DNA from 2 places in the Bradyrhizobium sp. 61 genome. Region 2 is predicted to be linked to the other one. Evidence: riboswitches for the same ligand, from Rfam matches in the RefSeq annotation. Region 2 holds a riboswitch; the other holds the start of a gene.

Region 1 (15,646 bases), on a different contig from region 2:
GTAAGGTTGCAATCGCACCCGGTGCGCGCGCCCAGGCTCGGATCGCCAGGTTGGCCGCCTTCAAAACCGAGGGGCGCAAGATTTGAAGCGCATCGCGGATCGTTGCGCTCAGGGGCTGCTGACGGATCCGTGTGCGCAGCCGGGCAACCCGCAATGCACGCACCATCGTTTCAGGATCGGGAAGTCCGCGCTTATCCTCCAGAAGGCTCCAGGCGAGGTGCTTGAGTTCGATGGTCTCCTGGTCGATCTGAGGGAACGATCCCAATGCCGTGATGCTCGCGTGGTTGGTCGTGTCGTAGAACACAAGACCGTCGTCGATCGCCACCATGTCGCCCTGGCAGGCGAGATCGAGAAAGAACAGTTGGTCCACGCCCCAACTGATCGACTTGTAGTTTCGCATCAGGCAACCGGCCCGGATGACCTTGCCGTTGATCAGCAGGGTCGACGGGACAATCCCAAGCAATCGGGTCTTGCCCGCCAGATAGAGATCCGCCAGGCACTGCTGGCCCGAATACAGATAAACCTGGCGTCCTCGCCGGTACCTTATGCCGCTGTCCTGAACGAGATGAGATGTGGAGGTCATGAACGCAGCGGCGGGGTACGTCCTCGCCAATTCCGCAAAAGTCGCAAGCGATCCTGGCGTGAGCCAGTCGTCGTCGTGCAGCACTTTGATCCAGTCGCCGCGACATGCGAGCATCGCGTTGTTGGTATTCTCAACCTGGCCCCGGCCGCGGTGGTTCTCGATAACGCGAATGCGCGGGTCGCTCCGCGCGTGCTCGGACAGGATGCTCCAAGTCGCGCCTTCCGGACCTTCGTCGTCGCTGATCACCATTTCCCAGTCGGCGTGCTCCTGCTGCAGCACGCTTTCAATTGCACGGCGCACCATCTCCGGTCGGCGGAAGGTGGGTATTGCCACCGAAATGAATGGGCGGTGTTCCGAACTCTGGGAGCTATCGAACCGCTCGGCGTACAATTGATCCATTCATCGTACCTCGTTGATCGAAGCGGTCGTGGCTGGAAGTGGCAGACCCTTCTTCGGTTTGAGCCTGTTCGCAGAACATCTTGAATCGAACCGAGCGAACGAGGCGCGTGAATGCTAGCGAGACGATCTCGATGCGGTCATCGTCCATTCGCATGAACTTTGTTCCCGCAGGCCGCGACGTTTCGAAGCGGCCGCTTGTCCGCCTTGGTGAAAGAGTGTTCTGGTTCCCCTCGGTTTCTGTCGCCGCAGCAGCCGCGCCAACGCGGTGCCGGATCAAGACGGGGGCGGCCAATCGAGGCGGCGTTGGTTCAGTTTCTTGCGGAGCGCCTGAAGGATTTCGCGAAGCTCTGCCGCGTTGCTTCTTTCCAAGAGGGAAGCGAGGCGCGAGCGTGATGGCGTTTTCAATCACCGGTAGATTGCCAAGGGCCGCTCGGTGACAGGTGGAGGGTGACTGCGTCCTGCCGCGACGTGCTGTCTCACCTCGCGACAATTGAACGACTTCAAATCCGGCCACAGCTCGTTTCAAAATCGGACAGTGAGGTCGGAAACAGCCGACGCCCAAACCCGGGTGCTGTCCCAATCAGGACACTCGGAACATCAAGTCAGGACAGGTTGCTTGTTGGGCTTCAGAAGCAAGAACGCCGTCCGCTTAAATGAAGCGCGGACGGCGGCTTACCAGCCCCGGGAGGGAAACTGCAAAATCCCGATATCGTTATGTCGGCACGTCCCGTGCCAAGGTTCATCGGGACTCCCGCAGAATTGGGAAAACCTTCATCCTCAAGCGTTGGTGCCGCCAACGCGAATGACCACGCCGGGACGCATCCGGATCTATGCCGGCAACGCGATAGCTCAGGCGTCGTCTGCTTCTAGGCTGGCTTTGGCGGTTGAAGCCCCGGCGATGTCAGCCACTCGCTCATGTGCGAGCCGGTCTCGGCTGTGCGCGCTTTGCGTAGGGGGGCGCGCTCAGCCCCGGCGGGAACAGGCCAGTACCAAATCCGGGTGCCGTCCCAATTAGGACAGCGGGACTGTCGGACTGCGACATTAATAAAAACGCCGCCCGCTTAAATGTCGCGCGGGCGGCGGCTTTCCAGCCCCGGAGAGGTGGATGCAAAACCCCGGTGATGATGAGTGTGCACAACCTGTGCCAAGGTTTTATGTCACGCGGCGGGACACCTCAGAGGGGAGAGGGGATCGGGCCACCGCCTGCAACGGCCGCGATCTTCTGATCATCAGAATATCCGGATGAAAGGACGTTGTGGGTCGGGCGTGCCGCGATGGTTCGGGAGGTCGGCGAGCTCTCCGCCCATCTGGTGGTCTAGGCCGAGGTTGGACGGAGAGCCGCGCGCCGGACCCCCGTCGCATGACAATGCTAGGAACGTGCCATGACAGTCGTGTGAAACTGTCGGCGCCGCTCAGTGGACGTTGATCTTATCCAGAGGCAGACGAAGCTCCGCCGCGCGCTCCTCGCGATCTCGCCTGCGGAACTCATTTTCCTTCTGTTCGAATTTGATCATTTCCTGCGTAGCGGCTTCCAATAGCCGATTGCGCCTGTCCGCCTGCTGCTGCGTGTTTTCCGTCATCACCCAGACTCCCTCAACGACTGGCGGCGCCATCCTCAGACAGGCCAGACACCGCAAAAGATTCGCTGGGGATTGCGGATTTGTGACGGCGACGTTCCGCTCGCGGATACACCGCATGGTTGGCCCAGAACAAAACAGGCCACGTGTCATTTCAAACCAGGCCAATGTCGCCAGAAACAGGCCAGCGCCAAAATCTGTCACCTGACAGTTACCAAGACTTGTCGGATTATCTTGCGCTGTTCTTACGTAAGGCAAAACGAAATGCCGATGTCTCGCGTCTGGTCGAAGAGGTTACAGGGCGCGATAAGAAAGGCGTTTTCGAATGAAAGAGGCCGCCAACTGCGGCGGCCTCAAATCATCAGGATCAGCCAGACGATTAGGCCAGCGTTTACGGTGCCGACGGTGACAATGCCTGCCTGAATAAGTCTGTCGGTCATAGGTTTCCCTCGCGATTGAGAGGGAACCTTGCGCTCAACCGGAACGAGCGTCTATGCGGATTATGCCAAAACCGGGAAATTTCGGTAATATATGACGGCGTGTTCCGTCCGTTAATACACCGTACGGTTGCCAAGAACAAAACAGGCCACGTGTCATTTCAAGCTAGGCCAATGTCGCCAGAAACAGGCCAGCGCCAAAATCCGCGAAAGAACATATTGCGAACTTGGAACAAATAGGGTACATTACTTTTATCGCCGGCCCGCCCCGCCAATCGTTTGTCCCTCTAGCGAATCCTCGCCATAAGGAGCACGACCCAATGTCCAACACTGCCCTGCGTATCGTCGAAGGATCTTCCATGGACAAGAGTAAAGCTCTGGCCGCCGCGCTCTCCCAGATCGAGCGCCAGTTCGGCAAGGGCTCGGTGATGAAGCTCGGCAAGAACGACCGGTCGATGGATGTCGAGGCGGTGTCCTCGGGTTCCCTCGGGCTCGACATTGCGCTCGGGATCGGTGGTCTGCCGAAGGGGCGCGTCGTGGAAATCTACGGGCCGGAATCCTCGGGCAAGACCACGCTGGCGCTGCACACGGTGGCGGAAGCGCAGAAGAAGGGCGGAATCTGCGCCTTCATCGACGCCGAGCACGCGCTCGACCCGGTCTATGCGCGCAAGCTGGGCGTCAACATCGACGAGCTCCTGATTTCGCAGCCGGACACGGGCGAACAGGCGCTGGAAATCTGCGACACGCTGGTGCGCTCGGGTGCGGTGGACGTGCTGGTGGTCGATTCGGTCGCGGCTCTGGTGCCGAAGGCCGAGCTCGAAGGCGAGATGGGCGATGCGCTGCCGGGTCTCCAGGCCCGTCTGATGAGCCAGGCGCTGCGCAAGCTGACGGCCTCCATCAACAAATCCAACACCATGGTGATCTTCATCAACCAGATCCGCATGAAGATCGGTGTGATGTACGGCTCGCCGGAAACCACGACCGGCGGCAACGCGCTGAAATTCTATGCCTCCGTCCGCCTCGACATCCGCCGCATCGGCGCGATCAAGGAGCGCGACGAAGTGGTCGGCAACACCACGCGCGTCAAGGTGGTGAAGAACAAGCTGGCGCCGCCGTTCAAGCAGGTCGAATTCGACATCATGTACGGCGAAGGCGTCTCCAAGATGGGCGAGATCCTCGATCTCGGCGTCAAGGCCGGCATCGTCGAAAAGTCCGGCGCCTGGTTCTCCTATGACAGCCAGCGCCTCGGCCAGGGTCGCGAGAACTCGAAAGCGTTTTTGAAGGCCAACCCGGACATCACCGCCAAGATCGAAACCTCGATCCGCCAGAACTCCGGCCTGATTGCCGAGCAGATTCTCGCCGGCACCCCCGAGCGCGACGCCGACGGCGAGGAGCCGGCGGAAGAGTAAGCCTCGAACAGCGAAGAACTTTCGCGAGGAGCGGGCGCTGAGGACGTTGAGTTGCCGACGTCGTCAGTGCCCGTTTCGTTTTGTGGGGCGCGTCGGCAATGAAGCGTGTGATCCTGACCAGTTCGTCCGGCGTCGGTCTTGCCCATGCGGATCGCGCCGACATGGTCGTCCCGTTCATCTTTCGCTTCGTTTCGGGGCCACTGCCTACCTCGCATCACCTCGAGCAATACCTGACGGGAGGCTATGTCAGAGGCGATCCGGAGGTGCGTTGGTCCGATCTTGTTGGCCGGTTGCCTCAGACCGGTCTCGCCCACAAGGAGACAGGCCTGATTTGGTTTTGCGAGACCTATGGCGTCGATCTCATCGAGCTGTGGTTCGACCCTAAGCCCAATAGTCAGTTGCAACTGATCTGGATCCTCGATTATTTGCGGTCCCATCCATCGATCACCGATCGTCTGAGATTGCGACGTGTCAATTTCGATCTGCGCGGAGCGGACGGCACAGAGCTTCGCGATCGTATGGTGCGGGAATTGGAAGTCGCGGACTGCGACTTCGAGATCGCCAACATGGCCTGGGAAGCCTACCGGGCGCCAACGCCGGAGCTCTGTTTCGGATTGCTCGGCAGGGATTTCCCCAGGCTGCCCTTCCTGAAGCCTGCGATGGAACAATTGCTGGCAGAACTGCCATCACCAATCACCGGACTAGGTACGACGGAAGCGCGGCTTCTCGACCTGATTGCGCGGGGGCACAACCGTACCAAGGAGCTGTTTCAACCGGACGGTCCGCTGCAAACGCGCGTGTTCGATCAATGGGAATTGGGCCCGCTGCTCGAAGGGCTTGGGTCCGGCCCAATGCCGGTGATCACGGGTCTCGATCCGAAACTCGCGACGCTGGCCCCGCACGATGCGCGAGGCCGCAACGCCGCCTTTCGCCGAAGCCGGCCATCGCTCACCGAATTTGGGGAAGCGGTCCTTGAAGGCCGGGAGGATTTCCGCCGTCAAACCCCGATCAGACGCTGGTGGGGCGGAACGCTTCTGACCAACGAACGGCTGTGGCGTTGGGACCGACAGAACAATTCGCTGGTTGCACCCTAGATGTGCGTTCGGGGCCGTAGGGTGGGCAAAGGCGCGCAAGCGCCGTGCCCACCATATTCCAACGCGCACAAAGGTGGTGGGCACGCTTCCGCCTTCGCTCTTCGAGCTACGGCGGACAAGTCGCTTTGCCCACGCTACGAAGCTACGAATCCCTTACTCCGCCGCTTCCGCGTAATCGCTCACCGGCGGGCACGAGCACACCAGGTTGCGGTCGCCATAGACGTTGTCGACGCGACCGACCGGGCACCAGTATTTGTCGGTGCGCGAGACGCCGTCGGGGAAGCAGCCTTCGGCGCGGGTGTAGGCGCGATTCCAATTGTCATCGGCGATGTCGTGCACGGTATGCGGGGCGTGACGCAGCGGCGAAGCCTCGATCTTGAAGCGGCCGGCCTCGACCTCGGCGATCTCCTTCCGGATCGCGATCATGGCGTCGCAGAAACGGTCCAGCTCCGCCTTGGATTCCGACTCGGTCGGCTCGATCATCAGCGTACCCGGCACCGGGAAGCTCATGGTCGGCGCATGGAAGCCGTAATCGATCAGGCGTTTTGCGATGTCGTCCACGGTGACGCCTGACGTCGTCTTCAACGCGCGCGGATCGACGATGCACTCGTGCGCGACGCGGCCCTTCGCGTTCTTGTAGAGCACCGGGAAGTGCGCATCGAGGCGCGCGGCAATGTAGTTGGCGTTGAGGATCGCGATCTCGGTGGCGCGCTTCAGGCCGTCGCCGCCCATCATCAGAATGTAGATGTAGGAGATGGTCAGGATCGACGCCGAGCCGAACGGTGCGGCCGAGACCGGGCCGACCGGTGCTTCGGCTTGCGTCGCCGGGTGACCAGGCAGGAACGGCGCGAGATGCGCCTTGACGCCGATCGGGCCCATGCCGGGGCCGCCGCCGCCATGCGGGATGCAGAAGGTCTTGTGCAGGTTGAGATGGCTGACGTCGGCGCCGTAATCGCCGGGCCGCGACAGGCCGACCTGCGCATTGAGGTTGGCGCCGTCCAGATACACCTGGCCGCCATGGCCGTGGACGATGTCGCAGATCTCGCGGATGTGCTCCTCGAACACGCCATGCGTCGAGGGATAGGTGATCATCACCGCGGCGAGATCCTTCGAGTGCTTCTCTGCCTTGGCGCGGAGATCATTGACGTCGACGTCGCCGTTCTTCTCGCAGGCGACCACCACCACGTCCATGCCGACCATCGCGGCCGAAGCCGGATTGGTGCCGTGGGCGGAGGAGGGGATCAGGCAGATTTTTCGGTGCGTCTCGCCGCGCGCGGCATGATAGCCGCGGATCGCGAGCAGCCCGGCATACTCTCCTTGCGCGCCCGAATTCGGCTGCAGCGAGATCGCGTCATAGCCGGTGATATCGCACAGCCATTTTTCAAGCCGCGCGAACAGTGCGTGGTAACCCTTGGCCTGCTCGCGCGGGGCGAACGGGTGCAGGCTGCCGAACTCCGGCCAGGTCAGCGGCATCATCTCGGTGGTCGCGTTCAGCTTCATGGTGCAGGAGCCGAGCGGAATCATCGCGCGGTCGAGCGCGAGATCGCGGTCGCTGAGCTTGCGCATGTAGCGCAGCATCTCGGTTTCCGAGCGATGCGCGTGGAACACGGGATGGGTGAGGAAGGCGGTCCCGCGCTTCAGCGCCTCCGGCAGCGCTTCGCGCGTGGTCGCGTCGATCTCGGCGTAAACAAGCGTGCCGCCGAACGCGCGCCAGACCGCCTCGACGGTCGCCGGCGTCGTGGTCTCGTCGAGCGCGATGCGGAGCGCGGTTTCGCCAACGCCGAGGTTGACCTTCTCGGCGGCCGCGCGCGCGACAATCTCGGCGCGCTTGGCACCGGCGTCCACGCTGAGCGTGTCGAAGAAGCTATCCGACTGCGGCGCGAAGCCGAGCTTGCGCAGGCCGGCGGCGAGCACGGCGGCGCGGCGATGCACGTTGCGCGCGATCTGCGCAAGCCCCTCGGGGCCGTGATAGACCGCGTACATCGAGGCGATCACGGCGAGCAGCACCTGCGCGGTGCAGATGTTGGAGGTCGCCTTCTCGCGGCGGATGTGCTGCTCGCGGGTCTGCAGCGCGAGGCGATAGGCCGGCATCCCGCGCGAGTCCACGGAGAGGCCGACGATGCGGCCGGGCAGCGAGCGCTTCAGCGCATCGCGCACCGCCATATAGGCCGCGTGCGGGCCGCCATAACCCATCGGCACGCCAAAGCGCTGCGCCGAGCCGATCGCGATGTCGGCGCCAAGCTCGCCGGGCGAGGCGAGCAGCGTCAGGGCCAAGAGATCGGCGGCAACGATCGCGAGCGCGCCCTTGGCCTTCAACGTCGCGATCGCGGGCCTGAGGTCGCGCACGGCGCCCGAGGAGCCCGGATATTGCAGCAGTGCGCCGAGCACGTCGGCCTTGTCGAGATCGGCGAGGGGATCGCCGACGATCAGGGTCCAGCCCAGCGGCTCGGCGCGGGTGCGCATCACCGCCAGCGTCTGCGGATGCACGTCCTTGTCGACGAAGAAGGCTTTTGCTTCGACCCGCGAGTGGCGCTCGGCGAGCGCCATGGCTTCGGCCGCGGCGGTCGCCTCGTCGAGCAGCGAGGCGTTGGCGACGTCGAGCCCGGTGAGGTCGCAGATCATGGTCTGGAAGTTGAGCAGCGCTTCCAGCCGGCCCTGGCTGATCTCGGGCTGGTAGGGCGTGTAGGCGGTGTACCAGGCCGGGCTCTCCAGAATGTTGCGCTGGATCACCGCAGGCAGGATCGTGCCGGAATAGCCCTGGCCGATCAGCGAGGTGAAGACCTGGTTCTCTCGCGCGAGCTCGGCCATATGCGCGATCGCCTCGGTCTCGCTCAAGGGCTTGCCGAGATCGAGCGGGGCGGCCTGCCGGATCGAGGCCGGCAGCGTCTCCGCCATCAGCGCGTCGACGCTCTTGGCGCCGACGGCCTCCAGCATTGCGGTGACGTCGCGCGCCGACGGGCCGATGTGGCGGCGAACGAAGGTGGCGGCGGTGTCGCCATTGGATTTGCGGTGCGCGGTCATCATGGGTCCTCGCTTTAGATTTCGCTGTCGCCGTCATGCCCCGCGAAGGCGGGGCATCCAGTAAACGCAGGCGTCACGGCTTGAGCCGAGAAGCCGCGGCGTACTGGATCACCCGCCCCAGTGCGCAGTGCGCACAAGGCGGGTGATGACACCGAATATGAGGTCAGAGTTCGCTTCATCTCACGCCGTATGTGCCTTGTAGGCGGCCTCATCCATGAGGCCGCCTAGCTCGCTCTTGTCGGCAATTTTGATCTTGAAGAACCACGCCTTGCCTTGCGCGTCCGAGTTCACCAGCGCCGGCTCGGCGGCGAGCGCGTCGTTGGTCTCGAGCACTTCGCCCGTAACAGGCGCGTAGACGTCGGAGGCGGCCTTCACCGATTCCACGACGGCGGCGGCTTCCGCCTTCTTCAGGGCACGGCCGGCTTTGGGCAGCTCGACGAACACGACGTCGCCGAGCTGGGACTGCGCATAGTCGGTGATGCCGACGGTGGCGACGTCGCCGTCGATGGCCAGCCATTCGTGGTCGGAGGTGTACAGCGTCGTGGTCATTTTCTCAGTCCTCAGCGTTTGTAGGTGTTTTTCACGAAAGGCATGGCGGCGACGGTGAGCGGCAGCCGCTGGCCGCGCACTTCGGCGAAGAGTTTTGTATCGAGCGCGCTCGATGCCGTGGGCACGTAGCCCATCGCGACCGGCGCGTTCAGGCTCGGGCCGAAACCGCCCGAGGTGACCTTTCCGATCGGCTCGCCGCCCGCTTCATCCGCAAACAGCAGCGCGCCCTCGCGCACCGGCGCGCGGCCATCCGTGCGCAGGCCGACCCGGCGGCGGCTCGCGCCGTTGTCAAAATGGGCGAGGATATTGTCGGCGCCGGGAAAACCGCCGGCGCGGGCGCCGCCGCTGCGGCGGCTCTTCTGCACCGACCATTCCAGCGCGGCCTCGACCGGCGTGGTGGCGGTGTCGATGTCGTGGCCGTAGAGGCAGAGCCCGCCTTCCAGCCGCAGGCTGTCGCGGGCCCCTAAGCCGATCGGCATCACATCGGGATTGTCCAGCAGCGTTTTGGCGAGGCGCTCGGCATCGGCCGCGGGGACCGAAATCTCGAACCCGTCCTCGCCGGTGTAGCCGGAGCGCGAGACGAAGCAATCGAGACCGGCAACCTTGTGCGGGCCGGCGTCCATGAACTTCATGGAGGGGGCCTCTGCACACAATTTCGCCAGCGCGGCTTCTGCCTTCGGGCCCTGCAGCGCGATCAGGGCGCGGTCTTGAAGCGAATCGATGATGCAGTCGTCCGAGAGATGCGCGCGCAGATGCGCCTCGTCCGCTTCCTTGCAGGCGGCGTTGACGACCAGGAACAGGTGATCGCCGAAATTGGCGACCATCAGATCGTCGAGAATGCCGCCGTCCGGATTGGTGAACTGGGCATAGCGCTGCCGTCCCGGGGCAATCGCCACGATATCCTGCGGCACCAGCCGCTCCAGCGCGCGGGCGGCGTCCTCGACCTTGCCCAACTTCGGCCGAAGCGCGAGCTGGCCCATGTGGGAGACGTCGAACAGGCCCGCGGAGGAGCGGGTATGGAGGTGCTCTTTCAGGACCCCCGCGGGGTACTGCACGGGCATGTCATAGCCCGCGAACGGCACCATCTTGCCGCCGAGGGAGACATGAAGCCCGTGAAGGGGCGTACGTTTGAGGGAATCTTGGTCGTCGCGCGCAAGCATCACGGGGCCCTCGGCGGTTCCCCGGGGACGATTCCCCGGTAGCAACCAGTCGAAGCCCCATCTGTCGCTGTGCCTGAGAGTATTATCCCGTCGGCGGACGCAGTCCGGGTCTTATGCCCGTCGGCGCCTCTTTCCAGATGTCGTCAAAGCCACGCGGTCCTTTTGCCTGAGAGTTTCCGGGGCGGTTGCTCCTTCGGCGCCGGCACCAAAGCCGGTCTCTCCCGACGTGGCCGTACGATACAGATGGGTACAGACCACAGGCCGGCCAAGCCTGTCAACGCGCACCTGGCGGCTTTCAACGGGATTGCAAACGGGATTGCGCGCCTGCGGCAACTCACTGATCTCCTTGCACAGTTTCTGGACAGCGCAGCTGGCCTTGTCTAAAAGCGCTTTGACCCGCAGATATCAGCCCAAATGCCCGGTTTGGATGGCGTATCGCGGGTCCAAGCACACCCGATTGGATGAACATGAGCGGCGTCAACGAGATCAGGTCGACCTTTCTGAACTTCTTTGCCGAGAACGGCCACGAGATCGTGTCCTCCTCGCCATTGGTGCCGCGCAACGATCCGACGTTGATGTTCACCAATGCCGGCATGGTGCAGTTCAAGAACGTCTTCACCGGCGTCGAGAAGCGGCCCTATCAGCGCGCCACCACGTCGCAGAAATGCGTGCGCGCCGGCGGCAAGCACAACGACCTCGACAATGTCGGCTACACCGCGCGCCATCTCACCTTCTTTGAGATGCTCGGCAATTTCTCGTTCGGCGACTATTTCAAGGAGCGCGCGATCGAGCTGGCCTGGACCCTGATCACGCGGGAGTTCGGGCTCAAGAAAGACAAGCTGCTCGTCACCGTCTACCACACCGACGACGAGGCGGCCGGCCTGTGGAAGAAGATCGCGGGCTTCTCCGACGACCGCATCATCCGCATCCCGACCTCGGACAATTTCTGGGCGATGGGCGACACCGGGCCGTGCGGCCCGTGCTCGGAGATCTTCATCGACCGCGGCGATCACATCTGGGGCGGACCTCCGGGCTCGCCGGAAGAGGACGGCGACCGATTCCTGGAATTCTGGAATCTCGTGTTCATGCAGTACGAGCAGGTGACGAAGGAGGAGCGCGTGGATCTGCCGCGTCCCTCGATCGACACCGGCATGGGGCTGGAGCGCATGGCCTGCATCATGCAGGGCGTCGACAGCGTGTTCGAGACCGACCTGTTCCGCCATCTGATCGACGCGACCGCGTCCGCGCTTGGCAGCGGGCCGAACGAGCAGACGGTCGCCTCGTTCCGCGTCATCGCCGACCATCTGCGCTCCTCGGCGTTCCTCGTCTCCGACGGCGTGCTGCCCTCGAACGAGGGCCGCGGCTACGTGCTGCGCCGGATCATGCGCCGCGCGATGCGCCATGCGCAGCTGCTGGGTGCCAAAGAGCCGCTGATGCATCGGCTGGTCTGGGCGCTGGTGCGCGAGATGGGCCAGGCCTATCCCGACCTGATGCGCGCGGAGAACCTGATCGAGGAAACGCTGCGGCTGGAAGAGACCCGCTTCCGCAAGACGCTGGTGCGCGGCCTTGCCATCCTCGACGAGAAGAGCGCGTCTCTGAAGAAAGGCGACATGTTCGACGGCGACGTCGCCTTCACGCTGTACGACACCTACGGCTTCCCGCTGGATCTGACGCAGGACGCGCTGAAGTCGCGCGGCATCGGCGTCGACCAGGCCTCCTTCACCGACGCGATGGAGCGCCAGAAGGCCAAGGCGCGCGAGTCCTGGAAGGGTTCGGGCGAGGCGGCTTCCGAAGCGATCTGGTTCCCGCTGCGCGAGAAGCTCGGGGCCACCGAATTCCTGGGCTATGAGACCGAGAGCGCCGAAGGCGTGGTCTCCACGCTGGTGAAGGACGGACAGGAAACCGCGAGCCTCAAGGCCGGCGAGACCGGCGCGATCGTGCTCAACCAGACGCCGTTCTACGCGGAATCCGGCGGCCAGGTCGGCGACACCGGCGTGCTCAGCGGCGAGGGCGGCATCAAGTTCCGCGTTACCGACACGCAGAAGAAGCTCGGCGATCTCTTCGTTCACGTCGGCACGGTGGAAAGCGGCGAGCTGAAGCTCGGCACCGCGCTGCAGCTCGAGGTCGATCACGGCAGGCGTTCCTCGATCCGCGCGCATCATTCGGCGACGCATCTCATCCACGAGGCGCTGCGCCAGGTGCTCGGCGACCACATCGCCCAGCGCGGCTCGATGGTCGCGCCCGACCGCCTGCGCTTCGACTTCGTGCATCCGAAGCCGATCACGGCGGAAGAGCTCGCCCGCGTCGAGGACATCGCCAACGACGTGGTGCTGGAGAACGACGAAGTCACGACACGCGTGATGGGAGTCGATGAAGCGCGCGAGGCCGGCGCGCGCGCCCTGTTCGGCGAGAAATACGGCGACGAGGTCCGTGTCGTCTCGATGGGCAGGACCGCGCGGGAGCGCGGTGCCAACGCGCTCGGCTGGTCGGTCGAGCTCTGCGGCGGCACCCATGTGAAGCGCACCGGCGACATCGGCCTGATCACGCTGACCGGCGAGAGCGCGGTGGCCTCCGGCGTGCGCCGCATCGAGGCGCTGACCGGCAACTATGCGCGCAGGCACGCCAACGAGACCATGGCGCTGGCGAAGACCGCGGCCAACGAGCTGCGCACCTCGATCGACGACGTTCCGGCGCGCATCACAGCGCTGATGGAGGAGCGCAAGAAGCTCGAGCGCGAGCTCTCTGACGCCCGCAAGAAGCTCGCGATGGGCGGCGGTACATCCGTCGGGAACGGCGCAGCCGCAGGCGTGCGCGAAATCGGCGACGTCAAGCTGATGGCGCGCGCGGTCGAGGGCATCGAGATGAAGGATCTCAAGAGCCTTGCGGACGACGGCAAGAAGCAGATCGGCTCCGGCGTGGTCGCCATCGTCGGCGTCACCGAAGACGGCAAGGCCGGGATCGTGGTCGGCGTCACCGCCGATCTCACCGCGCGCTTCAATGCCGTGAACCTGGTGCGCGTCGCCTCCGAGGCGCTCGGCGGCAAGGGCGGCGGCGGCCGGCCCGACATGGCGCAGGCTGGCGGTCCCGATGGCGCCAAGGCGCCCGAGGCGCTCGCGGCGATCGAAAAAGCGATGGCAGGCGCGTAAACGGCCATGCGCCTCGTTCCGCGAGGACGTGGCTCGGCCGATCCCAACCTAAGGGATCGCCTGTACGAATTGCTGGAGCACGATCCGCTCGCCTACTCGATCGGGTCGCGCTTCATCCAGGTGATCATCAGCGTCATCGTGCTCGACGTGGTCGCGATGATCCTCGCCTCGGTGCCGGAGCTCGACGCGCGGTTCGACATGCTGTTCAGCGCGGTCGCCGTCCTCGCCGTCATCGTGTTCGCGCTCGAATATCTGGCGCGGCTGTGGACCGTTGCGGGGCACACCCAGCGCAACGGCTCCGCGCTGTCCGACCGGCTCTCTTATGCCTTCTCCGCGCTCGGCATCATCGACCTCATGGCGTTCCTGCCGGCCGCGATCGTGCTGGCCACCGGCCGGCACGCGACGCTGGCTGGGCTCGGCGTGCTGCCGTTCTTCAAGCTGATCCGTTATTCGCCGGCGATGCGCTCGCTGCTCGCGGCCATCCATGCCGAGCGGCGAGCGCTGATCGGCTGCATCGTCATCCTGATCGGTGTGGTACTGACCTTCGCCTCGCTGCTCTACGCCATCGAGCGTGATGTGCAGCCCAGCAAGCTCGGCACCATTCCGGACGCGATGTGGTGGGCAATCGTGACGCTCGGCACCGTCGGCTATGGCGACGTCGTGCCGGTGACGCCGCTCGGTAAATTCATCTCGGTGTTCGCGATCATCTCAGGCTTTGCCATGATCGCGCTGCCGGTCGCGATCATCTCGACCGCCTTCGCCGAGGAGGTGAGGCGGCGCGATTTCGTGGTGACCTGGGGCATGCTGGCGCGGGTGCCGCTGTTCTCGCATCTTTCGGCCGCGGAGATCGCCGACATCATGCGGCTGCTCCGGGCCCGCACCATCGAGCAGGGCGAGGTTCTGGTGCGGCGAGGGGACGCCGCTTCCTCGATGTATTTCATCACTGCGGGCGAGGTCGAGATCGCGCTGCCGAGCCAGCAGGTGCGGCTCACCGACGGCACCTTCTTCGGCGAGATCGCGCTGCTGCATAAGACAAAGCGCAGCGGCACGGTGACCGCGACACGCAAGACGCGGCTGTTGGTGCTCGACGCCCAGGATTTTCACGCGCTGATCGAGCGCATGCCGACGCTCGCCGCCCACGTCCACCAGACCGCGAAGGCACGGCTCGAGGAGACCGGCGATCTTGCGGCGGCAGAATTGGCGCAGGCGGAGCGCGACGACACCGACCGCTAGGCGGTCAGCCCTTCTTCAGGAAAATGTAGTCGGCCGAGTAGGGCGCGCTTTTGAATTCGCCGGCCTTGTCGCATGCGCCGTCGAGCTTGCCGCCGTGGGTGTTGATGCGCTGGACGGTGGTGACCGGCGTCAGGATGCCGCTGCCGCGGCGGGAGGCGACCTCCAGCTTGAGCCAGGGGATATCGGCGGCGGTTGCGCCCGGCGCGTTGCCGATGGCCTTGCCGGCCACGGCGCTGCCGTCGGCGAGTTCCCAGTTCGGGCCGGCATAGTGGCGGCCGACGGTCTTGCCCTCGGCGAGCAGCGTCGCCACCGGCTCGCGGAAGGCCCAGGCAAGCTTGCCGTCGGCGGCTGCCTTGCAGTCATAGACCTGCGCGCCTTCGGCATGGACGCTGAGCACGACGGTCTCGCCGGGCGCGCGAATGGCCTCCGGCAGGCTGAGTTTCAGTTGCCCGCGGGGGGCCTCAGCCGGTTCGGGCTCGGCGGCGGCCGGCCCGGCCAGGGCAGCCAGCAGCATCAGGCAGGGGACAGCGAACTTGACGATGGACATGGGTAGCCTCCGCGCAACGGTGTCAAAATGAATGGGCCGCGCCCAAGCGCGGCCCGTAATGATGTCTAACCCCGATCAGACGAAAATAATGCGCGGGCTTACGCCAACGCTTTCGTGAGGTTCTCCGCGACCTTGTCGAGGAAGCCGGTGGTCGAGAGCCAGCGCTGGTCGGCGCCGACCAGGAGCGCGAGGTCCTTGGTCATGTAGCCTTCCTCGACGGTGTCGACGCAGACCTTCTCCAGGGTGCTCGCGAACTTGGCGAGCTCGGCATTGTTGTCGAGCTTGGCGCGATGCGACAGGCCGCGGGTCCAGGCGAAAATCGACGCGATCGAGTTGGTCGAGGTCTCCTTGCCCTTCTGGTGCTCGCGGTAGTGGCGGGTCACCGTGCCGTGGGCGGCTTCGGCTTCCACGGTCTTGCCGTCGGGGGTGAGCAGCACCGAGGTCATCAGGCCGAGCGAGCCGTAGCCCTGCGCGACCGTATCGGACTGCAC
Region 2 (15,646 bases):
GGCCATTTCGCGCTCTATGCTGCGGAAAAGGTCCCTTATGCGATTGAGCGTTACCGCGACGAGGCCGCGCGGCTCTATGGCGTGCTCGACCGGCAGTTGGCCAAGACCGGCGCCTACGTCGCCGGCGACTATTCCATCGCGGACATCGCCTGCTTCCCCTGGGCCATGACCCACAAGGCGCAGGGCTTTACGCTCGACGACTATCCGAGCGTGAAACGCTGGTACGCCGAGGTGCGCGCACGGCCGCAGGTGCAGGCGGGGCTTGCGATCGGCAAGTTCGTGAAGGAGCCGTTCGACGAGGAATCACGCAAGATCATGTTCGGCCAGCGTGCCAGGGAAGTGCTGGGAAAGAAGTAGGCTGCTCGCCCCATCGTCAGACTGGTTCCGCGGAAAGATTCTGGATTGCTTCGCTTCCGCCGTCGCTCTTCGAGCTATGGCGGACAAGTCGCTCGCAATGACGGGGATAGAGCACGACAAACAAGACGCAAAGGAAACGCCATGATCGAATTCTTCTTCGACTGTTCCAGCCCCTGGACCTACCTCGCCTTCCACAACATCCAGCCGCTGGCAAAGGAGCTGGGGGCCGAGATCATCTGGCGGCCGATCCTGGTCGGCGGCATCTTCAACACGGTCAATCCGAGCGTCTACGCGCAGCGCGAGACGCCGGTGCCGCTGAAGGCGCGCTACATGAAAAAAGACCTCGCCGACTGGTCGCGCTCGGCCGGGCTCGCGATCAAGATGCCGCCGACGGTGTTTCCGGTAAACAGCGTGAAGGCCATGCGCGGCTGCATCTGGGTGGGGAAAGACATGGTGCCGTTCGCCACTGCCGTGTTCGAGACCTATTGGGGCGGCGACAAGGACATCTCGCAGGACGCGGTGCTCGCCGAGATCTGCAGGAAGGTCGGTGTCGACGAGCAGAAGTTCTTTGCCGGCATCTCCGAGCAGGCAATCAAGGACCAGCTCAAGGCCAACACGGAAGAGGTCGTCGCACGCGGCGGCTTCGGCTCACCGACGATCTTCGTGGGCAAGACCGACATGTACTTCGGCAACGACCGCCTGCCGCTGATCCGCGAGGCGCTCGAACGCAGCAAGGCGAGTGCGGCCTGATGGTGCGGGCTGTCGTCTGCCGCGAACTCGGCGCGCCCGAGACGTTGCGGCTCGAGGAATTTCCGTCGCGCGCCGTCAAACCGGGTGAGGTGCGCGTTGCGATCCGCGCCGCCGGATTGAACTTTCCGGACGTGCTGATGGCGGCCGGCGAATATCAGCTCAAGCCGGAGCTGCCGTTCACGCCCGGCATGGAGGCCGCCGGCGACGTCACCGAGGTGGGCGCAGAGGCAAGCGGCGTGTCCGTCGGCGACAAGGTCATCATCAAGATGCGCCATGGCGCCTTCACCGACGAAGCGGTGGTGACGCCGACGCAGCTAACGCCGATGCCGTCGACGTTCGACTATGCGGAAGCCGCGACCTATCTGGCCGGCCACGGCACCGCCTATCACGCGCTGATCGATCGCGGCCGTGTCATGCCGGGCGAGGTGTTGCTGGTGCATGGCGCCGGCGGCGGCGTGGGCCTTGCCGCGGTCGAGATCGGCAAGATGCTGGGCGCGACCGTGATCGCGACCGCCTCCAGCGACGAGAAGCTCGCGATTGCGAAATCGCGCGGCGCCGATCATCTCGTGCGCTACGATCGCGAGCCGTTTCGCGATGCCGTCAAGCGCATCACAGACGGTCGTGGCGCCGACGTCGTGTTCGATCCCGTCGGCGGCGAGGTGTTCGAGAACTCGATGCGCTGCATCGCCTGGGGCGCGCGGCTGCTGGTGATCGGCTTTACCGGTGGTATCGGCTCGGCGAAGACCAACCTGCTGCTGATCAAGGGCGCCAGCGTGCTCGGCGTGCGTGCGGGTGAGGCGGTGCGGAAAAACCCCGCGCTCGGCGAGGTGCGCCTGAAGGCGCTGCTGCAATGGGCGGAAGAGGGGAAGCTGCGCCCCAACGTCTCGCACCGTTTGCCGCTGAACGACTACGCGAAGGCGATGCGGCTGTTGATCGACCGCAAGGCGATCGGGCGGGTGGCGCTCGTGATGGATTGACGGTGCCGTAGGGTGGGCAAAGCGAAGCGTGCCCACCATTCTGGTTTCGATTGCTGATAGATGGTGGGCACGGCGCAAGAGCGCCTTTGCCCACCCTACGATCCCTCTACTTGTACTCCCGCTCGCTCCACCACGGAAAATAATCCGGCATATCGCTCGACACCTTGTTCTTGAACTGCGCCGGACGCTTCTCCAGGAATGACACCACGCCTTCCCTAACGTCGTCCGAGCGGCCGCGCGTATAGATGCCACGGCTGTCGACCTTGTGGGCTTCCATGGGATCGTCGGCACCCATCATGCGCCACATCATCTGGCGGATCAGCGCGACCGACACCGGCGCGGTTTTGGCGGCGAATTCCTTGGCCAGCGCGCGGGCGGTCGGCAAGAGATCATCGGGAGCTACGACCTTGCTGACGAGGCGGCCGGCGAGCGCTTCCTGGGCCGGGAAGACGCGGCCGGAATAGCACCATTCCAGCGCCTGCGAGATGCCGACGATGCGCGGCAGGAACCAACTCGAGGCGGCCTCCGGCACGATGCCACGCTGGGAGAACACGAAACCGAAGCGCGCGGCATCCGAGGCGATGCGGATGTCCATCGCCAGTTGCATGGTGACGCCGATGCCGACGGCAGGGCCGTTCACGGCGGCGATGACGGGCTTCAGGCACTTGAAGATGCGCAGCGTCACCTGGCCGCCGCCGTCCCGGACCTGCGGATCGCTGTAATCGACCTTGCCGTCCGCGAAGCGCTTGACCGGCCCGCGCCGCGCATCGCGATCGAAGGTATCCGCACCCGAGGAAAGATCGGCGCCCGCACAAAAGCCGCGGCCGGCGCCGGTGACGATGATGGCGCGGACGTCGTCGTCCTTGTCGGCGGCGTCGAACGCGTCGATCAGCTCGGCCTGCATCTGCGCGTTGAAGGCGTTGAGCTTGTCGGGCCGGTTCAGCGTGATGGTGAGGATCTGCTCGGCGACCTCGTACTTGATGGTCTCATACGCCATGGTGGTTTCCTTCCTCATCTTAAGTGCGATCTCAATGAGACGAGACGCATGGTCGCCGTTGTCCGTCTTGCGCGGACTGGGCATGCGAGCAGTACAAGAACGTGGATGGCCGGGACAAGCCCGGCCATGGCGGAATGCTTACTTTGCCGGCGGGCTTGGCCAGGGCTTCTGCGCGCCGCGCAGGCCTTCAAACGCCTTGGCCATGCCGAGCACGCCGATATCGTCGAAGCGACGGCCGACGATCTGCACGCCGATCGGAAAGCCGTTGGCGTCGAAGCCGCCGTTGATGGAAACCGCGGGGTTCTCCGACATATTCCACGGCACGGTATAGCAGATGTGCTCGAACGGCCGCATCGGATCGTTGGTGGGCGAGGCCCATTCCGCCGCATAATTCACGTTCGGCGCGGTCGGCGAGATCACATAGTCGAGCTCGCAGAACAGTTTTGAAGCGGCCGCGCGGATCGCCATGGTCTGGTTGAATCCGCGGATGACATCCACACCCGAGAGCTTTGCGCCGGATGCGCCCCATTTGAAGATGTAGGGCAGCACCTTTGCCTGTTCGGACGGCGTCAGCTTGGCCAGATCGTCCCACATCCGTGCGCGCCAAAAGTTGTCGAGGCCGTCGAGCATCTCGCGGGTCAAAATGCCGTCGACCTCGGTGACGACGCTACCTGCGGATTCGAACGCCTTTGCGGCTTTCACCGCGACATCGCGGACCGGCCTTTCTGCCGGCAGGCCGACGCCGGCATCGAGCATCAGGCCGATGCGCAGTTTGCGCGGGGATTTCTCCAGTCCCTTCCAGTTGAGAGGCTCGGCGGGCAGGCTCATGCCGTCGCGCCGGTCGGGCTTTGCAATCACGCTCATCATCAGCGCGCAATCGTCGACCGTGCGGGTCATTGGACCGGCGACACGGCCGACATAGGTCGGGTCGATCGGCACGCGGCCGAAGCTGGGTTTCAGGCCGACCAGACCGCACCAGCCCGCAGGCAGGCGGACCGAGCCGCCGATATCGGTGCCGAGATGCAAGGGGCCATAGCCGGCCGCAGCCGCGGCGCCTGCGCCCGCGCTGGAGCCGCCGGGATTCTTGGAGAGGTCCCAGGGATTGCGCGCCAGCGCATGGAAGCTGGAAAGTCCCGAGGACAGCATGCCGTAATCGGGCATGGTGGTCTTCGCGAAGATGATCGCACCGGCCTCGCGCAGTCGCGCAGCGGGCGGGGCGTCCTTCTCGGCCGGCACGAGCTTCACGCTCGCAGCGCCGAGCGGCACGGGCACGCCCTTGGTCGCGATGTTGTCCTTCACCGTCACAGGCACGCCGTCGAGCGCGCCGGAAGGTTCGCCCCCGCTCCAGCGCGCGGTCGAGGCCTTCGCGGCCTCGCGCGCGCTGTCGGGGTCGAACGCGTAGAGCGCCTTGAGATGCGGTTCCCACGCAGCGACGTGCGCAAGCACGTCCTCCAGCACCTCGCTCGGCGAGAACTGCTTGGCGCGATAGCCCGCGATCAGATCGACCGCGGAGAGATCGTGCAGCGAGGTGACGGCCTCTTCGACGCTCTCCTTGTGCATTGCTAACCTACCGGCATGCGCGTTTCGATGATCCGGGCGAACATGCTGGCGCCGATCGGCAGGATCTTGTCGTCGAGCACGAAGCCGGGATTGTGCACGGGCACCGAGCCGTCGTGGCCGATCCAGAAATAGGCGCCGGGAATGGTTTGCAGCATGTCGGCGAAATCCTCGCTGCCCATCTTCGGCTGGGCGCGGGTGATCACGTTGGCGGGGTTGACGACGGTGCGCGCGACCTCCTCGACCACCTTGGACTGCTCGACCTGGTTAACCAGCACGCCGAAGGTGTCGCGGATGTCGGCTTCGATCACGCACTGATAGGCGCTCGCGATGCCGGCGCAGATCGTACGGATGCGTTCGGCGATCAGGGCGCGGACTTCATCCGAGAAGGTGCGGATGGTGCCACAGAGATGGGCCTCGCCAGGGATGACGTTGTAGGCGGAACCGGCGTGAATCTGCGTGATCGAGATGACGGCGGCCTGCAGCGGCTCGACGTTGCGGCTGACGATGGTCTGGATCGCCTGCGCCAGCGTGGTCGCGATGATCACCGCGTCCTTGGAGCGCTCTGGCATCGCGCCATGCGCGCCGTAGCCGGTGATGCGCAGGTCGAAGAAGTCGGCGCTGGCCATCGCGGGGCCGGGCAGGATCGCGATCTCGCCGAGGTTGAGGTCGGGCGCGTTGTGCAGGCCGTAAAGCTCGTCGCAGGGAAACTTCTCGAACAGGCCGTCCTTGATCATCGCGCGAGCGCCACCAAGGCCTTCCTCGGCCGGCTGGAAGATCAGGTGCACGGTGCCGTCGAAATTTTTGGTCTCGGCGAGGTAGCGCGCGGTGCCGAGCAGCATTGTGGTGTGGCCGTCGTGGCCACAGCCGTGGAAGCGGCCGGGGATTTTCGAACTCCATTTCAGATTGGTGTTCTCTTCCATCGGCAGGGCGTCCATGTCGGCACGAAGCCCGATGCGCTTACTGCCCGAACCCTTGCCCTTGATCACGCCGATCACGCCGGTGCCGCCGAGACCGCGGTGCACCTCGATGCCCCAGCTCTTCAGCTTGTCGGCGACGATGCCGGAGGTGCGCACTTCCTCGAAGCCGATCTCGGGATGGGCGTGGAGGTCGCGCCTGATAGCAGTGAGTTCGTCGGCATAGCCGTCGATGCGGTCGATCGTGGGCATGTGTCCTGTCCGGTTAGCGTGATGGGGGCGTGAAAACGGGGCCGTTCGGCTTGATGCGGATGCCCGGCCGCAGGCGCGTCCAGGGCAGGGTGGCAGTGTCGGCCGGCATCGCGCCGGGCGCGGCGCAGATCATCAGCTTTTCCGCGATCGGCTCGAAATCGGCGCGGAAGTGCACCGAGCTCTTGTTGACCAGAATCTTCTGCGCAGTCGGCTCGATGCCGACATAGCGGTACATCGCCTGATCGGCGAGCTGCGCCTTGTGCGAGGAGACGACGACGCGGACGTCCCCGATGCGCAGGCACGCGGAGGGACCCATCTCCATCTCGCGGCCACCGTAGTAGGGGCCGGGCGCGACGAAGCGGCCGTCGGAGAGCTTTTCGACGATGAAGGTCTCGCGATAGGGCTCGTCGCCGGGAATGCCGGATTTGCCGCCGAGCGACAGCGTCACTGTGGCGCCGACGCCGGCCGCATGCGCGGCCTTGGCCGAGACCGGATCGTAGATCGCGCCGGTCGCGGCGCTCGCCTTGTTGCGCACCAGTGCGCGCAGCATGCCGGTGGTGTCGGAATCGCCGCCGGCGCCCGGATTGTCCTGGGTGTCGGCGATGATGATCGGCTTGCTCGCGCTCTTGGCGAGTTCCATCGCATGGCGCACGCCGTCGTCGGGCGACCAGATCTTGCCGTCGAAATCGTTCTCGTGGCTTTCGATCAGTTTGACGATCGCATCGGCCGCGCGGTCCGCATCGGCCTGCGTCTTGCCATAGGCGAACACGCTCGGGCCGCAGTCGCGGAAGTCGGCGGCGGGGAAGCCGGGCGCGAAGGACAGCGTCGGAACGGCGTCGCTCTCCAGCGCGGCAAGTTTCTCGTAGATGCCCTTGGTGGGGAAGTCATTGGTGCATTGCCAGCTGATCGCGATCAGGAACGGCAATTGGCGAAACGACTTTGCAAAGCGCTGCCTGGTCTGCAGCAGCAGGGCGAGGTGCCTTGCGGAGGCGCGGCCGGTCTCGGCCATGTCGACATGCGGATAGGTGCGGTAGGCGATCAGCGCATCCGCGTGTTCCATCATCTCGGGCGTGACGTTGGCGTGCAGGTCGAGGCTGGCAACCAGCGGAACGTCCTTGCCGATGACGCGGCGCACGCGCGCCAAAATCTCGCCTTCGCCGTCGTCGAGATGCTCGGTCACCATCGCGCCATGCAGATCGAGATAGACCGCATCGAGCGGGCCGGCGGCGGCGATACCGTCGACCATCACCTTCACGATACGTTCGAAGGCGTCCCTGGTGACATGTGCCGATGGACTTGCGCCGCAGGCGATCGTCGGAATGAGTTTCCAGCCATTCGCTTCGGCGCTGTCGACGAAGCCGGCGAGGCCGACATTGATGCGGCGCATCACCTTCAATACGTCGGCGCCTTCCGTCATGGCCGGCCAGCCGCCGCCATGCTGGAAGTCCGCGAAAGTCGCCTTCGTCGGGGCGAACGTGTTGGTCTCGTGCAGGAAGCCGCCGACGGCGATACGTGTCATTAATTCTGGTCCAGCGTTTGAAAGTGCGCGACGTTAGCCTTGGCTTCGAGGCGGGGGCAAGCGAGGAGCCCATGCCGCCGCGCATGGCTTTAAGTCATTTTCGAATGATGATGGTCGCTACCCGTCATTGCGAGTGAAGCGAAGCAATCCAGACCGTCTCCGCAGAGGGACTCTGGATTGCTTCGCTCCGCTCGCAATGACGAGTGGACAAACCTAAGCCGTCGCCGCGACGCCTTCCGACACCGGCCTGAAGTTCGCAAAATCCCAGCCGCGGCCCGGTGCGGCCTCCAGCAGCGCCCTGGTGTAGGCTTCCTTCGGATGCGTCAGCACCTCGGCGGCCAGGCCCTGTTCCACGACACGGCCGTGCTGCATCACCACGACCTCGTCGCAGATCTGGGCTGCGACGCGCAGATCGTGGGTGATGAACAGGATGGCGATGCCGAGCCGGTTCTGGATCTCGTCGAGCAGTTCCAGCACCTGCGCCTGCACCGAGACGTCGAGCGCCGAGACCGCTTCGTCCGCGACCAGCACGTCGGGGTCGAGCGCGAGCGCACGCGCAATGGCGATGCGCTGGCGCTGGCCGCCGGAGAACTGGTGCGGATAGCGCGTCACTGCGTCCGCGGGCAGGCCGACGAGCTCGAGCAGTTCGCGCGCTCGCTTCATCGCATCGGCATGCGAGGTGCCGTAATTGATCGGGCCTTCCGCGATGCTCTCGCCGACGGTAATGCGCGGGTTGAGCGAGCGATAGGGATCCTGGAACACGATCTGGATCTTCTGCCGGTGCGGCTGGAGCAGGCGGCGCGAGATGTCGGCGATCTCGCGGCCGGCAAGGCGCACGCCGCCGGAGGTCGGATCGATCAGGCGCACGATGCACCGTGCCACCGTCGACTTGCCCGAGCCGCTCTCGCCGACGATGCCGAGCGTGCGGCCCTTGCGCAGCGTCAGCGTGACCTTGTCGGCGGCGACGACTTCGCGGCCTTTGCCGAAGAAGGCGCGTTCCTTATAGACCTTGCCGAGCTCGTTGGCCTCCAGCACCACCGGCTCCTTGGTCTCGGGCCGTGCCGCGCGCGGCACCAGGCTCGGCACCGCGGAAAGCAGATTGCGGGTGTACTCCATGGTCGGGTTGCGCAGCACGGTCTCGAGCGGACCGGTCTCGACCAGCCGGCCCTGCCGCATCACAGCGACGCGGTCGGCGATCTCGGCAACCACGCCCATGTCGTGGGTGATGAACAGGACGGCCGTGCCGTGATCGCGCTGGAGGTCGCGGATCAGCGTCAGGATCTGCTTCTGCGTGGTGACGTCGAGCGCGGTGGTCGGCTCGTCGGCGATCAGGAGCTTCGGTTCCAGCACCAGCGCCATCGCGATCATGATGCGCTGGCGCTGGCCGCCGGACAGGCGATGCGGATAGGAGGCGAAGATGCGCTCGACCTGGGGCAGGCGGACCTGCTCCATCATGTCGAGAATGCGCTTCTTCCGCGCCTTGGCGTCAAGATCGGTGTGGGCGCGCAGGACCTCGTCGATCTGGCGGCCGACCGGCACCACCGGATTGAGCGCGGTCATCGGCTCCTGGAAGATCATCGCCATCTGCGTCGCGCGGAGCTGGCGCAGTCGGCGATCGGTCGCGGTGAGAATCTCTTCGCCGACCAGCTTGACGCTGCCGCCGGTCGGAACCAGCGTGCCCTTCGGCAGCAGGCCCATCGTGGTGAGCGAGGTCACCGACTTGCCCGAGCCGCTTTCGCCGACGAGACACAGTGTCTCGCCCTTGTGCACCTGGATCGAGATGCCGTCGATGATGTTGGCGCCCTTCGGCTTCTTGCCGATGGAGACGACGAGGTTGTTGATGTCGAGAACTGGGTTGGTCATCACTTGATCCGTCATCACTTGCCCTCCCGCTGCTTCATGCGGGGATCGAGGGCGTCGCGGGCGGCGTCGCCGATCAGATTGATGCTGAGGATGGCGATCGAGAGCAGCAGGCCCGGCCAGAAGATCAGCGTCGGCTTGAGCTGAAAATACTGGCGGCCCTCGGCCATGATGTTGCCCCAGGTCGGCGTCTCCGGCGAGATGCCGGCGCCGAGGAAGGAGAGGATGGCCTCGGTCAGGATCGCGGAGGCGCAGACATAGGTGCCCTGGACGATCAGCGGTGCGATCGTGTTCGGCATCAGATGGCGCCACATGATCTTCGGCAGGCTGGAGCCGACCGAGATCGCAGCCTCGACGTAAGGCTCCTCGCGCGCGGACAGCACGACCGAGCGCACCAGGCGTGCCACGCGCGGTATTTCGGGGATGGTGATTGCGACCAGCACGGTCCAGATGCTGGCGCCGGACAGCGACACCACGGCGATCGCGAGCAGGATGCTCGGCATCGCCATGAGGCCGTCCATGACGCGCATCAGGACGGCATCGACCAGCTTGAAGAAGCCGGAGACCAGGCCGATCGCAAGGCCGATGACGATCGACAGGATCGCCGAGCCGATGCCGATCAGGAGCGAGATGCGGCCGCCATAGATGACGCGCGACAAGAGGTCACGGCCATAGGCGTCGGTGCCGAGCAGGAACTGCGCCGAGGCCGGCTTCAGCCGCTGCGAGGGTGCAAGCTGGACCGGATCGTGCGGCGCGATCAGCGGCGCCAGGATCGAGACCAGCACGATCAGCGCGAGCAAGATCGTGGCCGCCGCGATGATCGGCGTCGAGGTGAGGAACCCGAAACGCGGCCGCAATGGCGACGTGATCGGAATGGACGACTGGGGAAGGCTATCGACGGACATTTTTGTTGCTATCCTTAGCCCTAGTACCGGATCCGGGGATCGAGCAGCGTGTAGGCGACGTCGATCAGGAGATTGACGACGACATAGATCAGCGACGTCAGCAGGATCATCGCCTGGATGACTGGGTAGTCGCGCGCCAACACCGCGTCCACCGTGAGGCGGCCGATGCCGGGGATGTTGAACACGCTCTCGGTGACGACGACGCCGGAGATCAGCAGCGCAAAGCCGGTGCCGATCACGGTGATGACGGGCACCGCGGCGTTGCGCAGCGCATGGCGCATCATCACGGCGACCTCGTTGATGCCCTTGGCGCGGGCGGTGCGGACGTAGTCCTCACCGAGCACGTCGAGCATCGCCGCGCGCGTCATGCGCGCGATCAGCGCGATGTAGATGAAGGAGAGCGCGCAGGTCGGCAGGATGATGCGCTCGAAGAACGGTCCAAAGCCGTTGAAGATGCTGCGGAAGCCCTGCACCGGCACCCAGCGAAGGTCGATCGCGAAGACCTCGATCAGGAGATAGCCGACCACGAACACCGGCACGGAGAAGCCGAGCACGGAGAGGCCCATCACGAAACGGTCGATCCAGGTGCCGTGCTTCCACGCCGCGATGACGCCCAGGGGCACGGCGACGATCACGGCGAGAATGATTGTCGAGAGCGCGATCGAGATCGACGGCTCAACGCGCTGGCTGATCATCTTCATGACTGGCAGGTTGGAGATCAGCGACGTCCCGAGATCGCCGTGCAGCAGCTTGTTCACCCAGGTGATGAATTGCACGATCAGCGGCTCGTTGAGGCCGAGCGAGTCGCGGATGCGTTCCAGCCGCTCCGGCGTCGCGTTGTCGCCGGCGAGAATTGCGGCGGGATCGCCCGGCGTCAGCCGCAGCAGCAGGAAGACGAACAGCGCGACGACGCCCATCACGGGCACCGCGGCCAGAACGCGGCGAATGAGATAACCTAGCATGCACCTATCTCCGGCTGCGGAACTTGTGGGGCCGGGAGGCCCCCGTGGAATCGGTTCTGTCTATCATGCACGCCTGTCACTCGGGCTGGAAAGCCGGCCGGAGAAGCCGACCTTTCGGAGCAAATTGTGTGCCAAGGGCAGGGCGGTCGCAAGAGGCCGCCGAGCCTCCGATATCGGCCACTCAGGATGCATGGCGGAACTCGCGCTCAACCCTGAGTGAGGGTGCGGTCGGCGGTGCGTTGAGCCCGCGCCAGCCGTCGATGGTCCCGGCAATCATCTGCGCGGTCGCCGCCGACAAGGTCCAGCCGAGATGGCCGTGGCCGGTGTTGAAGAACACGCCCGGCATCCGTCCTGCGCGCACCACGGGCATCATGTTCGGCATCATCGGCCGCAGCCCGGCCCAGGGCACGACCTTGGACGTTTCGACGCCGGGGAAGTTGCTGCGCACCCAGTCGACCAGCGGCTGCACGCGGTCGGCGCGGATGTCGCGGTTGAAGTCGTTGAATTCGGCGGTGCCTGCGACGCGGAAACGATCGGCGCCGAGCCGGCTGGTGACGATCTTGGCGGCTTCGTCGAGCAGGCTCACGGTCGGCGTCGCATTGCGGCTTGCGGCAGTGTCGAGCTGAACGGTGATCGAATAGCCCTTCACCGGATAGACGTTGACGCGCTCGTCGAGGAGGGCGGCGAAGTGGCGGCTGGCCACACCGGCGCAGACCACGACGCCATCAGCCTTCAGCATGCCGCGCGCGGATGCGACAGCATCACTGGCCGAAAGATCAGCCCAGCCGATGACAAAGCCGCCACCTGCTTGGGCAATGGAATCGATGTTGGCTTCGTGGATAAAGGTCGCGCCGCGCCGCTTGCAGGCTTCCGCAAGTCCGCGCGTGAACTTGTGGATATCGCCGGTCGCATCCGACGGCGTGTAGAAACCGCCAAAATAGTCCTTGCGCAGCGTCGGCTCGATGGCGCGGATCTCCTCCGGCGTCACCGGGCGGCGATCGAGCCCGCCTTCCTTCAATAGCGCATTGACCTGCAGGCCGGATTCAAAACCCTTCTTGTCGTGATAGATGTGCAGGATGCCGCGACGTTCGAGATCGAAGTCGATGCCTTCGCGCTCTGCGATCTCGAACAGATGCTTGCGAGCTTCGATCGCGAGCCGCGTGGTCTGAACCGTGTTGGCGCGATAGTTGCCGATATTGGCGACGAACTCGCTCATCCACGAATATTTGTGCCAGTTCGGCCGCGGGTTCATCAGCAGCGGCGCATCGCGCCGGAACATCCAGCGCAGGCCTTTCAGGATCGTTGCGGTGCTGTTCCACACCTCGGCATTGCTGGCGGAGAGCTGTCCGCCATTGGCGAAGGAGGTCTCCATCGCGGCGTAGCGGTGCTTGTCGAGCACCGTCACCTTGTATCCGCGTTCGAGCAGGGCATAGGCGGTCGTTACGCCGGTGATGCCGGCGCCGATGATGGCGATATGGGTCATGGCAGGTTCGGGGCTCCCGTGAGTTAGAGTCGGCTAACCGCCGGCCAAAGGCCGTTGGCGGCGCCCCATCTGTCACGGTTACCTGAGAGCTTGATCCGTTGCGGACCTCGGCGAGGTCAGCTCCGGACTATCCCCTTCGGTGGACGTCACGATCCTAAGATCGCGCCGCCTCTCTCCAGATCGTCCTGACGATACGGTCCTTTTGCCTGAGAGTTTCCGGGGCGGTTGCTCCGTCGGCGCCGCAACGAAAGCCTGAACTCTCGTTGCGATCTCTCCCGCATCGTCGCGTGGACAATCGAGCAGTACGATGCGCCTCATTTTTAGACAAGGCTAAATTTAAACCGCGACTGCCAACGCATTGTGCAGTGCGAAGGCTGCGTCGTCAGTCGAGCGTCGCCAGCAAGCCGGCCATCAGGCGCCCGCGTTCAACTAGGCTCTCGACCTCGATGAATTCTTCCAGCGTGTGGCCGTTGCCGCCGCGCACGCCGAGGCCGTCGAGCGTCGGGATGCCCATCGCGCCGGTAAAGTTGCCGTCGGAGCCGCCGCCGGAGCTCGCATGCGGCAGCTCAGTGCCGAGCGATTTGGCGATGCCGCGCGCCTTCTCGTAAAGCGCCATGGTGCCGGCATCGGGCTCCCATACGGGGCGCGTGACGCCGCGCGTCACCTTGAACGTGACATCATTGGACGTGCCCGACAGCGCCAGCATCCGCTCGACGCCGCGGTCGAGATCGGCCTGGCGCTTGGCCATCGACAGCGCCTCGCCGGTGGCGGTCGTGGCAACGCAATTGACCCATTGTCCGCCGTGCACGACGCCGACAGAGAAGGTGCAGTCCTCTGTCGTCATCGCGTCGATGGCGAGGATCTGCCGCGCCATCTCGCGGATCGCCGAGCGTCCGGCCGCCAATGTCGCGCCGGCATGGCTCGGCCGGCCCGTCGCCTCCAGATTGAAACGCGCGATGGCGTAACGTCCGGTGGTGACACCGTTGTCGGCGCGGCCCGGTTCGGGCACCAGCACATATTTGTTGCGCGCAGCCTCCGCCTCGATGATGTCTCGCGTCGAGGGCGTGCCGACTTCCTCGTCGGGCGTCAACAGCACGGTGATCGGCAGCGGCGTGGTGAAGGAAGCGCGTGCCAGCTGCCGGATCGCTTCCAGCGAGAGATAGTTGCCGCCCTTCATGTCGTAGATGCCGGGGCCGTAGCACTTGTTGCCCTCGCGCCGCCATTTCAGCTTCTCGATGGTGCCGAGCGGGTGGACGGTATCCATGTGGCCGGCGATCAGGATGCCCGGCTCGCCCTGTTTCGGATGCGGGAAGCGCGCGCGGATCACGCCGCCGAAGCCCTGTCGACCGCCGATGCGTTTGATCGTCGCACCCATGATCGCCATATCCCGCGCTGCGATATCGAGCATGCGGTTGACGGCACCTGCGTCCCAGGTCGGGCTCTCGCATTCCACCCAGGTGCGCAGGCCCTCGAGCATCGCCTCGGAATCGAAGGGAAGATTGGCTGGATTCATCTTAATGTCTCTCAAGATTCGAAAGATGGAACGCGCATTGCATTGGCGCGGACGGGACTGGCGGAAAGCGTTGTAGAGCCAAACCGATCTTTGTGGAGCCCGTGGGCGCGCCGCTTGGGGCTGCAGCGAAACCGGATTGACGCGCTCAACACTGTCTGCAAGTCTCGAAAGACAAAGGCATCGCATGAGGTTAGTTCGCCTAAAGAACGAACCGAATGCTCAACCAATAACGTGCCTTTGAACAGTTTCACGTCAGGAGAAACTTTTATGTTGAGCTTGATGCGCCGGGGGCGTCGCGCGTTCGCCTCCACACTTGCGCTATCGGTCGTTGCGCTTTCGACGGCGATGGCCTCGCCGGTACTTGCCGCCGCCAGCAAGACCATCACCGCGGTGATGCATTCGGATCTGCGCATCATCGATCCGATTTTCACCACCGCCTACATCACGCGTGACCATGGCTACATGGTCTACGACACGCTGATCGCGACGGACTCGAATTTCAAGATCCAGCCGCAGATGGCGGACTGGAAGATCTCCGACGACAAGCTCACCTACACCTTCACGCTGCGCGACGGCCTGAAGTGGCACGACGGTACGCCGGTGACGGCGGAAGACTGCGCCGCTTCGCTGAAGCGCTGGGCCGCGGTCGACGGCATGGGCCAGCAGATGATGCAGTTTACTGCGAGCATCGAGGCGACCGACCCCAAGACGATCACGCTGAAGCTGAAGGAGCCCTACGGCCTCGTGCTCGAATCCATCGGCAAGCCGTCCTCGCGCGTCGCCTTCATGATGCCGAAGCGTCTCGCCGAAACGCCGCCGGACAAGCAGATCCCCGAGCAGATCGGCTCGGGTCCGTTCAAGTTCGTGCAGGGTGAATTCCAGCCCGGCGTGAAGGCGGTGTACGTCAAGAACACCGACTATGTGCCGCGCAAGGAGGCGTCGAGCTGGACTGCCGGAGGCAAGGTGGTCAAGGTTGATCGCGTCGAATGGATCACCATGCCGGATGCGCAGACCGCAGTGAACGCGCTGCAATCGGGCGACATCGACTTCATGGAAGTGCCGCCGTGGGATCTGCTGCCCGTGCTTGAAGGCAATGCCGACCTCAAGACCGAGACGCTGAACAAGTTCGGCTACCAGACCCTTGGGCGCATGAACTTCCTCTATCCGCCCTTCGACAATCCGAAGATCCGCCGTGCCGCACTTCTGGCGATGAACCAGAAGGACGTGCTCGACGCGCTCGTCGGCAATCCCAAATACTACAAGATCTGCGGTGCGTTCTTCATCTGCGATACGCCGTTCGCGACCGACGTCGGCTCGGAATCGCTGGTCAAGGGCAACGGCATGGCGGAAGCCAAGAAGGCGCTCGCCGAGTCCGGCTATGACGGTACGCCCGTCGTGGTCATGGTGCCCGGCGACGTCGTGACGCTGAAGGCGCAGCCGACGGTCGCGGTGCAGTTGCTCCGCGAGGCCGGCTTCAAGGTCGACGCGCAAGCGACCGACTGGCAGACGGTGGTCAGCCGGCGCGCCAGCCAGAAGCCTCCGAAGGAGGGCGGCTGGAACATGTTCTTCACCAACTGGGTCAGCGCCGACGTGTCCA

Evidence for each region. Region 2 has a riboswitch for glycine ahead of IVB46_RS03225 (D-amino acid dehydrogenase). Riboswitches for the same ligand answer to the same signal wherever they lie in the genome.
Region 1: linked by a shared signal. The riboswitch ahead of gcvT (glycine cleavage system aminomethyltransferase GcvT) and the one ahead of IVB46_RS03225 (D-amino acid dehydrogenase) in region 2 are both predicted to bind glycine.

The regions. Positions count from the first base shown of each region.
Region 1 covers NZ_JADPIU010000028.1:971-16,616, reverse strand. The annotation lists gene IVB46_RS09745 (glycosyltransferase family 2 protein) at 1-982, opposite strand, end outside; gene IVB46_RS09740 (hypothetical protein) at 2,395-2,562, opposite strand; gene recA (recombinase RecA) at 3,317-4,405, shown strand; gene IVB46_RS09730 (hypothetical protein) at 4,504-5,499, shown strand; gene gcvP (aminomethyl-transferring glycine dehydrogenase) at 5,653-8,520, opposite strand; gene gcvH (glycine cleavage system protein GcvH) at 8,701-9,069, opposite strand; gene gcvT (glycine cleavage system aminomethyltransferase GcvT) at 9,081-10,229, opposite strand; glycine riboswitch at 10,375-10,463, opposite strand; gene alaS (alanine--tRNA ligase) at 10,697-13,375, shown strand; gene IVB46_RS09705 (cyclic nucleotide-gated ion channel) at 13,382-14,608, shown strand; gene IVB46_RS09700 (DUF3455 domain-containing protein) at 14,613-15,155, opposite strand; gene IVB46_RS09695 (NADP-dependent isocitrate dehydrogenase) at 15,254-15,646, opposite strand, start outside.
Region 2 covers NZ_JADPIU010000008.1:98,379-114,024, reverse strand. The annotation lists gene IVB46_RS03275 (glutathione S-transferase N-terminal domain-containing protein) at 1-357, shown strand, start outside; gene IVB46_RS03270 (2-hydroxychromene-2-carboxylate isomerase) at 499-1,107, shown strand; gene IVB46_RS03265 (NADPH:quinone oxidoreductase family protein) at 1,107-2,084, shown strand; gene IVB46_RS03260 (crotonase/enoyl-CoA hydratase family protein) at 2,191-3,081, opposite strand; gene IVB46_RS03255 (amidase) at 3,220-4,641, opposite strand; gene IVB46_RS03250 (M20 aminoacylase family protein) at 4,644-5,807, opposite strand; gene IVB46_RS03245 (M81 family metallopeptidase) at 5,821-7,326, opposite strand; gene IVB46_RS03240 (ABC transporter ATP-binding protein) at 7,540-9,189, opposite strand; gene IVB46_RS03235 (ABC transporter permease) at 9,204-10,091, opposite strand; gene IVB46_RS03230 (ABC transporter permease) at 10,112-11,053, opposite strand; gene IVB46_RS03225 (D-amino acid dehydrogenase) at 11,235-12,536, opposite strand; glycine riboswitch at 12,604-12,717, opposite strand; glycine riboswitch at 12,721-12,824, opposite strand; gene IVB46_RS03220 (M20/M25/M40 family metallo-hydrolase) at 12,919-14,049, opposite strand; gene IVB46_RS03215 (ABC transporter substrate-binding protein) at 14,317-15,646, shown strand, end outside.